2 regions of the Candidatus Merdisoma sp. JLR.KK006 genome follow, and region 2 is predicted to be linked to the other one. Evidence: a T-box and tRNA genes for the amino acid it is inferred to sense, from the RefSeq annotation. Region 2 holds a T-box; the other holds one or more tRNA genes.
What was found. The T-box of region 2 lies ahead of metG (methionine--tRNA ligase). A T-box ahead of a tRNA ligase gene usually reads a tRNA of that ligase, here a tRNA-Met.
Positions count from the first base shown of each region.

Region 1: it has a tRNA-Met gene. The T-box ahead of metG (methionine--tRNA ligase) is inferred to sense a tRNA for this amino acid. The anticodon was not compared.

Region 1 is NZ_JAYMNS010000002.1:111,616-116,726, forward strand. It holds gene VSQ61_RS02175 (S-ribosylhomocysteine lyase) at 137-616, shown strand; gene VSQ61_RS02180 (AEC family transporter) at 696-1,613, opposite strand; tRNA gene VSQ61_RS02185 (tRNA-Val) at 1,880-1,952, shown strand; tRNA gene VSQ61_RS02190 (tRNA-Met) at 1,957-2,030, shown strand; gene VSQ61_RS02195 (O-antigen ligase family protein) at 2,235-3,890, shown strand; gene VSQ61_RS02200 (hypothetical protein) at 3,893-4,864, opposite strand; gene VSQ61_RS02205 (CDP-glycerol glycerophosphotransferase family protein) at 5,051-5,111, opposite strand, start outside.
Region 2 is NZ_JAYMNS010000018.1:44,086-49,196, forward strand. It holds partial or broken gene metG (methionine--tRNA ligase) at 1-1,767, opposite strand, end outside; T-box leader at 1,812-2,057, opposite strand; gene VSQ61_RS14135 (DUF885 domain-containing protein) at 2,162-3,943, shown strand; gene VSQ61_RS14140 (ABC transporter ATP-binding protein) at 4,206-4,856, opposite strand; gene VSQ61_RS14145 (hypothetical protein) at 4,868-5,111, opposite strand, start outside.

The DNA of each region.
Region 1 (5,111 bases), on a different contig from region 2:
GTCAACCACCGGATAGATTCATTTTTTACTTTCTGTTTTATTACAAATGTGGTAAACTTTTTGTTATGAGAAAGAAGCCTTTAAGTAGAATTTTTGAAAGCTTCCGAATATTGCTACTTAGGAAAGGATGAAAATTATGGAAAAAATCACAAGCTTTACCATTGACCACAACAAGCTTAAACCAGGCGTTTATGTATCAAGAAAAGACCCTGCGGGAAATGCCGTAATTACCACTTTTGACCTGCGGCTGACCAATCCCAACGAGGAACCGGTAATGAATACGGCCGAGATCCACACCATTGAGCATCTGGGGGCCACATTCCTGCGAAATCACAAGGACTTCGGTTCCAAAACCATTTACTTTGGACCCATGGGCTGCCGCACCGGCTTCTATCTGCTTCTTACCGGAGATTACGAGTCCAAAGACATTGTTCCTTTGATGGTAGAAATGTGGGAGTTTATCCGTGACTTTGCCGGAGAAGTGCCCGGCGCCTGCGCCAAGGACTGCGGAAACTATCTGGATATGAACCTGCCTATGGCGAACTGGCTGGCCAAGCGGTATCTGGATGAGGTATTATATGGAATCAAAGAAGACAGGCTGATTTACCCTGAATAATTTAAACTCAGCAGGAATGCCCCATTGATGCGCCGCTTCTGATCTTCATTTATAGCGGCGCATCAATGGGGCATGAGGGTTAATATGTAACTGCAAACATCAGTATAGGAATTGTGAAAACGCAGAGAACCGTTGTGAGAATAATTGCAGCACTGCCTGTAGACACGTCAATACCCTTGTCCATTCCCAGCATCACAGGAATATTGCCCACCGGCATCCCGAACATCACCATGCAAACTGAAATCAAAGGCAGATCATTTGTTATTAACCGCAGAAGAGGAAGCAGCAAAAGAGGAAGAATTAAAAGCTTTACAATGGCAAACAGATACAAACGCACCTGGCCAAAGGTTTTCTTCAGATCTGAATGAGCCAGATTAAAGCCAATCGCAGCCAAAGCCATAGGCGATGTAACATTTCCCAGATAAGTTGCTGCCGTTTTAAGAAAGTCCGGAATCTGTATTTCCCAAATGATAATCACCATAGCTGCCACGCCAAGTACTGTTCCCGGATTAATCATTTCTTTTAAAGAGGACAAAGAAAACCTTCTGCTCAGCAACGCCACCCCATAGGTATAAAGCAAAATTGTATAAATAAGTATGAATTCCGTAACATAGACCACATATTCCGCTCCAACAATACTGGAAACAACCGGGATCCCAATAAAACCCAGATTGGAAAAAACAAACATCAGTTGAAAGATTTTCTGCTGCTCTCGATCCCGTTCAAAGACAGGAACCAGCAACATTCCAGCAAAAATAAAAATCGCAAACATGCCTGCTGCAATCAAACCAACTGTCCGCATTGCAGCCTGCGAGATAAGCCCCACTGAGTTAGCAGCACTGGCTGCAATCAACAGAGGATTAAAAACATCCACCAGCAGCTTGGACATCTGCTTATTGGTATGCTCGTCCAGCATCCCCTGTTTAGTAATAAAATATCCCGCACCAATCATAAGCAAAAGCGCCAGCATCTGAAAAAACACCGTAAAAATTGTCATCTCTTATCTCTTTCCTCTCATATCTTACGTACGAAGTCCACCCGCCCTGAAAGGGCATGTATTATAGGGATTCATTATACTATATCAAGGTATTTGTCGCAAATAAAACATTGATTTTTTTCACTATTACTGTATTTTAAAAATAAATGTAAAAATATGTAAGACTTTCGCAAAAAAGTAATTAAAAAGTTCAAAAAAGACTTGACTTTCTTTACCAAACAATAGTATAATAGCAAAGCAGGTCAGCGATAGCGGCTTGTACAAATGGGATCTTAGCTCAGCTGGGAGAGCATCTGCCTTACAAGCAGAGGGTCATAGGTTCGAGCCCTATAGGTCCCATTACGGCGAGGTAGCTCAGCTGGCTAGAGCATGCGGTTCATACCCGCAGTGTCGGGGGTTCAAGTCCCTTCCTCGCTACTAGCCAAAAGCCTTGAAAGTACTGTATTTACAGTATTTTTGAGGCTTTTCTTTTTTGAGCAGTATGTTTACACTTTTCAAAGAATCATCCACCTTACAAAGCTTGTTTTTATTTCCAATAGCTTGCAGATTTCGGAGCACAATGTTATACTAATCACAGTGCCTTAGAAAGGCAACTATAACTTGAAATAAGGATGTTTCCCAATGACTACAATGACCGAAAGCAAAAATGATACAGGAAGGGAAAGCTGTCGTGAGTTTTCAAAAAAATGTTCTTCTATTATGAATGATGCTGTCAGCATTGCTATCCTTATCCTGGTAACTGTGTTTCCTTTGATATTCCATAATTCCTATTATGATATTTTAGAGACAAAATATCAGTGCTATCGTTTCTGTATTCTCCTTCTGCTGGCCGCCATTCCTTTTCTGGTTCTGGGCATGGTGTACATAGACTTGAAAAAGTTTGAGGGGCAGAATACCAATGACTTTTTGTTGCGGCTGCATCCCAGAAATTGGAAAAAGACCTTTTGCGCTACAGATGCTGCTGTTCTTGCGTTCTGGCTGGCAACAGGCATTTCTACTCTGCAATCAGATTATCTTCATGAGGCTTTCTGGGGAGATCAGGGACGTTTCTCCGGCTTTCTGCTTCTTACTTTATATGTTGCTTCTTATATTATTATCAGCCATTTCTGGAAATTTAACGGAAATTTTTTGGAGCTATTTTTAGCAGTTAGCATGCTCCTGTGTCTATTTGGCATTACAGATTATTTTCGTATGGATATTATGCATTTCAGAAAAACGTCAGATGCAGTCATAGCAATGGCTAGCTACACCTCCACTATAGGCAATATCAATACTTACACAGCCTATGTCGGCATTGTCATAGGGCTTTCATCCGCTATGTTTGCTCTAGAAAAAAAGCCGTTAAAACAGCTCTGGTATTACTTGTGCCTAGTAATATCTTTCACTGCAATCTTAATGGGGCGCAGTGACAATGCTTATTTAAGTATTGCAGCTGTCTTTGTGTTTCTTCCATTTATTCTGTTCACAAACAGGGAAGGGATTAAAAAATATTTGATTATTACTGCAACTTTTTTTACTATAATCCAGTTTATTGCTATAATTAATAAGCTGTATCCCAGTATAATAATTGGAACAGACAGTTTATTTACCATAATAGCAGGCTTTTGCCAAACCCTTCGGCTGGCTCCCCTCCTATGGATCCTTGTAATCATATTCTGGATCTATGATAGAAAGCTGGGAAAGAATACCTCCTTTTCTGTTGGAAAGAATATTACTCTGGTACATATATGGGGAGTTTTAATCCTCTTGTTCATACTTGCTGTCTGTGTTGTCTTCTTCGATGCGAACATAAGAGGGAATGCAGAACGATATGGTTCCTTTGGACAGTATCTGCTCTTTAATGATAGATGGGGAACTAGCAGAGGATATATCTGGAGCAAATCCCTATGGATGTATAAGAGACTTCCCCTCCTTCATAAGCTGTTTGGCTATGGTCCGGATACCTATGGGTGTCTGGTAAATAAAACAATTGTATTTGATGTATACAATGTTTTTGGAAATACTAATTTAGATAATGCACACAATTCCTTCCTGCAATATTTGGTGACTATTGGCCTGACAGGTTTGATTACTTATTTAACCTTTCTTGGAACCTCTTTTTGGCATCTAATGAAAAATCGTAAAAAAAATCCTTACATTCCGGCAATTCTGCTTGCTGTAATCTGCTATGTATTCCAGTCAAGCATCAATCTGGATGTGCCTATTGTGACACCTTTCATGTGGTTACTGCTAGCTATGGGTATGGCCGCATGTAAAGAAAAAACATATGCCCCATAAACTTATGGGGCAATATCCTCTGAACTATTTTCTATTGTTGAAGCATCCTCTGCTTTTGCTTCTCCCCCAACGGGTTGTTTTTCTTCCACTGCTGATTCGTTTTTCTCTGTTGGGCTATCAGATGTTATATCCATAGGCAGAGAATTGCTTTCTTCTTTATCTGGTGCCGCATTGCTGTCTGTTACAACTGGCAGTATCTTCCGCACTATTTTCTCACCAGGATCTTCCACAGGAATGTTCTCTGCCCCCTGCATATCTGGCAAACCCATTTCTCCGCTCTCTGGAATCATTTCTTCTTCAGGAATTATCTCTTCTTGCGGAACTACTATCCAGGTAACCGCTACCTCAAATGAAATGTCCTTCATCCTGGACCAATCACCCTCTTTATTTGCTGCACCAGTGAGTCGAAATGAATATTCGTTATCTTCTTCCTCTGAGGATGGCGGAATCGTTATAGTCAAGCTCGCTGCCTCTTCTTTTGCCCCCATAATAGGAACTTCTGTTTCTCCATCTATCAATGCCAGATAAAGGCTTGCCCTCGTATCATCAGTAAATTCTCTGTCATCCGTCATTGCAAATCCATCTTTTGCTAAGACAGTAATGCCTGCCGTTATAACAACATCTATGGGTACAGACCCGTTGTTCGTAATGGTCACTGCATCACTGGTGCTGCTGTAATCGACCAGAGCTTCACTATCTGATCGTTTAAAAAAAAGCGTAGCTCCTTCCTCAAAAATCTGCCCGTCATAGGCGGACGCATTTGTCTTATTAATCAGTTCCTGAGGATCTAATATAAAATCAAAAATCCCTATGGCGTCTGTCGGCAAAACAACCTGAATCTTATCATCTCCAGCTATTTGCATTGACTCTGGTTCACTTGCATAAGTTGTCACGGATAATCCTATAGCCATAACCGCAGATAATGCAAATGTTATCAATTTCTTAAAATTCCCGCCCATCTTCATCATCTCCATTTTATTAAGTCTCCAAAGGAATTAAATTCTATATATATTATTTATTATCGGCTATTTAGCTCAAAAAAATAAGTATAGGTTAAAGCTGGAATCCATTAAGCAAAATCTATACACCAAAAGGCAGCCTTAGACTAAATCTCAGACTGCCTATAGTTCATTGACATCCATAAAAACAAAATGCGAACCCTATCCTTCTTTCTCATCTATCCTTACTTCCACATCCTGTATCATCACCGGCTTCCCCGTC
Region 2 (5,111 bases):
GGATACAATCTGCTTCACCTGGCTGCCGATCCGCACCTGAGAGCAGAGCAGCTTCTTGGACTTCTTAACCGCTTCACAGGCAATAATCTCTCCTACCTGGAACTGAAGCTTCTCAAAATCCTCAAAGGTGATTTCCGCCTTTGGCTCCAGGTCGATCACTGGCTCTGCCGGAACCTCCGGCTCAGCCTCCTGTGCCCGCTTCTCTTCCACCTTTGCCAGTACCTCATTTACATCCAGACGTGCAAAGAGTATCTCCGGCTTCTCCACCACCTTCTGACCGGACTGATAGAGGCCGAACATATTCATAACTTCAATGGAGCGCTTCTTTGCACCCAACTGGGCCAGAATCTTTGCAGAGGTCTCCGGCATAAAGGGCTCCAAAAGGGAAGCGCCAATGCTGATTCCCTCTACCAGATTGTAAAGCACCGTAGCCAGACGGTCTTTCTTGCTCTCATCCTTGGCCAGTGCCCAGGGCATCGTCTCGTCAATGTATTTATTGCAGCGCTTAAAGAGGGCAAAGATCTCCGTCATGGCATCTGCCACTCGTAGTTCCTCCATCTTATCCGCCACTTTCTGTGCCGTGCTCACAGCCGTCTCACGCAGATCCCGATCCAGGGGCTCCATAAAGCCGGGATTGCTCACCACGCCGCCAAAGTATTTGTTGGACATGGAGATGGTGCGGTTTACCAGATTGCCCAGCGTGTTGGCCAGCTCGGAATTCATGCGCTCTACCATCAGCTCCCAGGTGATGACGCCATCGTTGTCAAAGGGCATCTCGTGAAGCACAAAGTACCGCACGGCGTCTACACCGAACATCTCTACCAGCTCATCCGCATAGAGCACATTTCCCTTGGACTTGCTCATCTTTCCATCGCCCTGCAGGAGCCAGGGATGGCCGAATACCTGCTTAGGCAGCGGCAAATCAAGAGCCATAAGGAAAATAGGCCAGTAAATGGTATGGAAGCGTATGATATCTTTTCCAATCAGGTGCAGATCCGCCGGCCAGTCCTTTTTAAACTGCTCTGTGGATTCTCCGTCACAGTTATAACCGATTCCGGTAATATAGTTGGTCAATGCATCCAGCCATACATAGGTTACATGCTTCGGATCAAAGCTTACGGGAATGCCCCAGCTAAAGGAAGTTCTGGACACGCAGAGATCCTGAAGACCCGGAAGCAGGAAATTATTCATCATCTCGTTTTTCCGGGAAACGGGCTGTATAAATTCCGGGTGGGTGTTGATGTGTTCAATCAGCCTGTCCGCATACTTGCTCATTTTGAAGAAATAGGCTTCCTCCTTGGCCGGCTTTACCTCTCTTCCGCAGTCGGGACATTTGCCGTCCACCAACTGGGATTCGGTGAAAAAAGATTCGCAGGGGGTGCAGTACATGCCCTCGTAGTAGCCCTTGTAGATGTCGCCCTGATCGTAAAGCTTTTTGAAAATCTTCTGAACCTGCTTTTCATGATCCTCATCGGTAGTGCGGATAAACTTGTCATAGGATGTGTTCATCAGATCCCAGATGCGGCGAATCTCTCCTGCCACGTTATCTACAAATTCCTTAGGGGTTATGCCGGCCTCTCCTGCCTTTTCCTCAATCTTCTGCCCATGTTCGTCCGTTCCGGTCTGGAAGAATACGTCATAGCCCTGCATTCTCTTAAACCGGGCAATGGCATCCGCCAATACAATCTCGTAGGTATTGCCGATATGGGGCTTGCCGGAGGTGTAGGCAATGGCGGTGGTGATGTAATATTTTTGCTTTTCCATTTTTGATTCCCTCTCTTTCCATTAAAAAACCCGTCTTCTTTCTGATTAAAGAAGACGGGTATATTCCCGTGTTACCACTTCCGTTCGTCTGTCTCTCACGAAAACAGACCTCTGCGAGTACCTTCATACTCTTCCGCTATAACAGGCGGAGCCCTGTCACGGCTTATCGCATTCTAACGTTCATCCGTGCCACTCAGAAACCATCTTCAGCCAGCTTCCTTCCTTCCCTCTCAGCAACCGGGAATTCTCTGTAGAAAATCCATCAAGCCTACTCTTTTCTTCACTGTGTTTTCCTATTGCATAGGGAAATCCTAACATATGGAAAATTGTTTGTCAAGGTTGGAATTTGTTACCGGCTTCTCTCATAGAATACACCAACAATGCTTCTGGTGAGAATATGAAACGCAAAAAACTTTTGATCGCAGGCATGTTCCTGCTTCTTTTTCTGTGCTGCGGCGCTTTCCTGATTTCCCGGCTTCAAAAGGCTTGTGCAGAAACTGCGGATGAGGCTTTTGAACGCTTCACGCATACACTGTTTCTTGATGAGCTTTCCTCTGATTCTTTGACCCTTCACTATACCTTATCGGAACCGGAACGCTTTGGGATTGCAGATACGCCGTCTTCTTTTCATCTCTATTCCAAGGATACCTCCGATGCCACTGCAGCCAGTCTGGAGAATACCAGGCAGGCGCTTTCTGCCTTTTCCCGGGAGGAGCTTTCCGATTCCAACCGTCTCACCTATGATATTTTATCCTATCAGCTTGAAAAACAGACGGCTCTTTTTGACTTTCCATACTATGAAGAAATTTTCAGCCCTACCCTTGGCACCCAGGCACAGCTTCCCATTCTCCTGGCTGAATATGCTTTCCGGTCGGAGCAGGATATTCAAAATTATCTTGCACTTCTTTCCCAGATGGATGTGTATTATGAAAGCCTTATGGATTACGAACGGGAAAAGGCGGAAGCAGGACTGTTTATGTCGGACGAGACGGCGGACGCTGTGATTGCCCAGTGCCAGGCTTTTCTATCCAATCTTGGCAGTCATTTTCTTCTTTCTACCTTTGAAGAACGGATTGATTCTGCGGATTTTTTATCTAAGGAAAAAGCTCAGGAGTATCTTGATTCCAACCGTGCATTGTTTTTCGGACATGTGGTTCCGGCTTATGAGCTTTTGATCCAGGGAATGACTGAGCTTAAAGGTTCCGGAAGAAATTCCTGTGGTCTCTGTTATTATGAGAAAGGAACGGACTATTATGAGGCATTGGCGGCGGCTGTTACAGGAACCGGACGAAATATGAAGGAAATTTTACTGCTTATTGAGGAACAATTGGATACGGATCTGGAAACAGTTGCCTATCTTATCAGCCAGAATCCGGAAATTGTAAAATCTGTTTCCAGGCAGACAGGGCTTTCGGAGCCGACAATCATTTTAAAAAATCTGGAGCAGCAAATCGGGGCGGATTTTCCCTCTGTTCCTTCTGTTTCCTGTCAGGTGAAATACGTGGACGCATCTCTGGAAAAATATTTAAGTCCGGCTTTTTATCTGACACCTCCTTTGGATCGGATGAATGAGCATGTGATCTATATCAATCCTGCCAATAACTATGACAGCCTTTCTCTCTTTACGACCCTGGCTCATGAGGGGTGGCCCGGCCATCTCTACCAGACCCTTTATGAAAATTCCTGTGGGCTTGATCCGGTGCGGAATCTTTTTAATTTCGGGGGCTATACGGAGGGGTGGGCTACCTATGTGGAATGGCTTTCCTATGCCTATGCGCTTCCAGATGCGGAAATGGCAGAGCTATTGTCGGCAAATGGGGCTGTTTCTCTGGGGCTTCATGCCCGGGCGGATGTGGGAATTCACTATGAGGGATGGTCTCTTGAGGATACGGCGGATTTTTTTGCCGGATATGGTGTTACCAATGGGGATACGGTGTATCAGATTTATCAGGCTGTCATTCAGGACCCGGGGAATTATCTGAAATATTACCTTGGAGCGGCAGAAATACTTAAATTAAAGGAGCAGGCTGAGGCTGCTCTTTCGGATAGATTTGTGCTGAAAGATTTTCATACCTTTTTCCTGTCTATGGGGCCGGCTCCTTTTCCGGTGATTGAGGATTATATGGAGGAATGGCTGGAATCCACTTTTGTATTTGATGATTCCAATTCATCTCCATAGAATGATTGGCACGAATAGAACAGACTATTGGCCCCAGAAAGCATCGTATGCTCTCAACCGCTTCTGCCAGGGTTATGTCTGTCTGCACATTTTTACTTTTTAAAAAGCCTGCCCATCTGCCTTTGCGGTATGGTTTGTTTGCAAACCCATCCTCAAATACGGCAATAAAATCTATCTTTGTTTTTCTATATGTAAATGTCAGTTCTATGGATTATGCATATAGCACCTGCTGCCTACTCCAGTACTCTTACGTTAATCTGGCCTATCGTATGATTTTCAGTTTTCCAGCTTCCATATTATAGACATGGTCACAAAGAACTTTTATATCTTCTGAATTGTGACTTGCGACTATTATTATTTTTCCTTCTTGTTTAAATTCAAGAAATATATTTCTCATGTCAACTACACCCTGATTATCCAATCCATTAAATGGCTCATCCAGTATTAAAAAATTCGGATTTTCCATAATTGCCTGCGCAATAGCTAATCTTTGACGCATTCCCATCGAATATTTACCCACATGCTTTTTTGATTTCGGATCAAGCCCCACTCTTTTCATGACTTCTTCCAAATATGACTTATCATTTTTATGATTCAGCATATATAAATACTCCAGATTTTTTATCCCTGAATAATTTTTTAAGAAAGCAGGGTCTTCAATAATAATACCTGCTGACCTCAAAACTTCAGATTGTTTTTTCCTCTTAATTCCATTCACTACGATATCTCCCGAATCCACGGACATCAGCCCACACATTATTTTAAACAACAAAGTTTTCCCTGCGCCGTTTCTCCCTATAATACCAGTAATCTCTCCTTGATTACACTCCAAACTGATATTATGAAGAACCTTTGTTTTCCCAAAAGATTTATTAACATCCATTAGCTTTATACTCTTGCCTTGCTCCCACATATCATCACTCCTCATTTATCCAGCTCAAATCTTTTGACTGCATTCCTTTCAATGAAACAACAGATAAAATAGGGATTAAAATAGCTGTTACTATAATTATCTGCAAAAACGATGGGGATTTTTTTACATATTTTCCCATACAGCAGAAGCAGATTAAGCCATGAAAGCGGAGATATAAAGCCAATCCACTCCTTATATAAATATAAATTAGCAAATACTACTGGCAGAACAGAAAAAAAAGTTCCTACTACTACT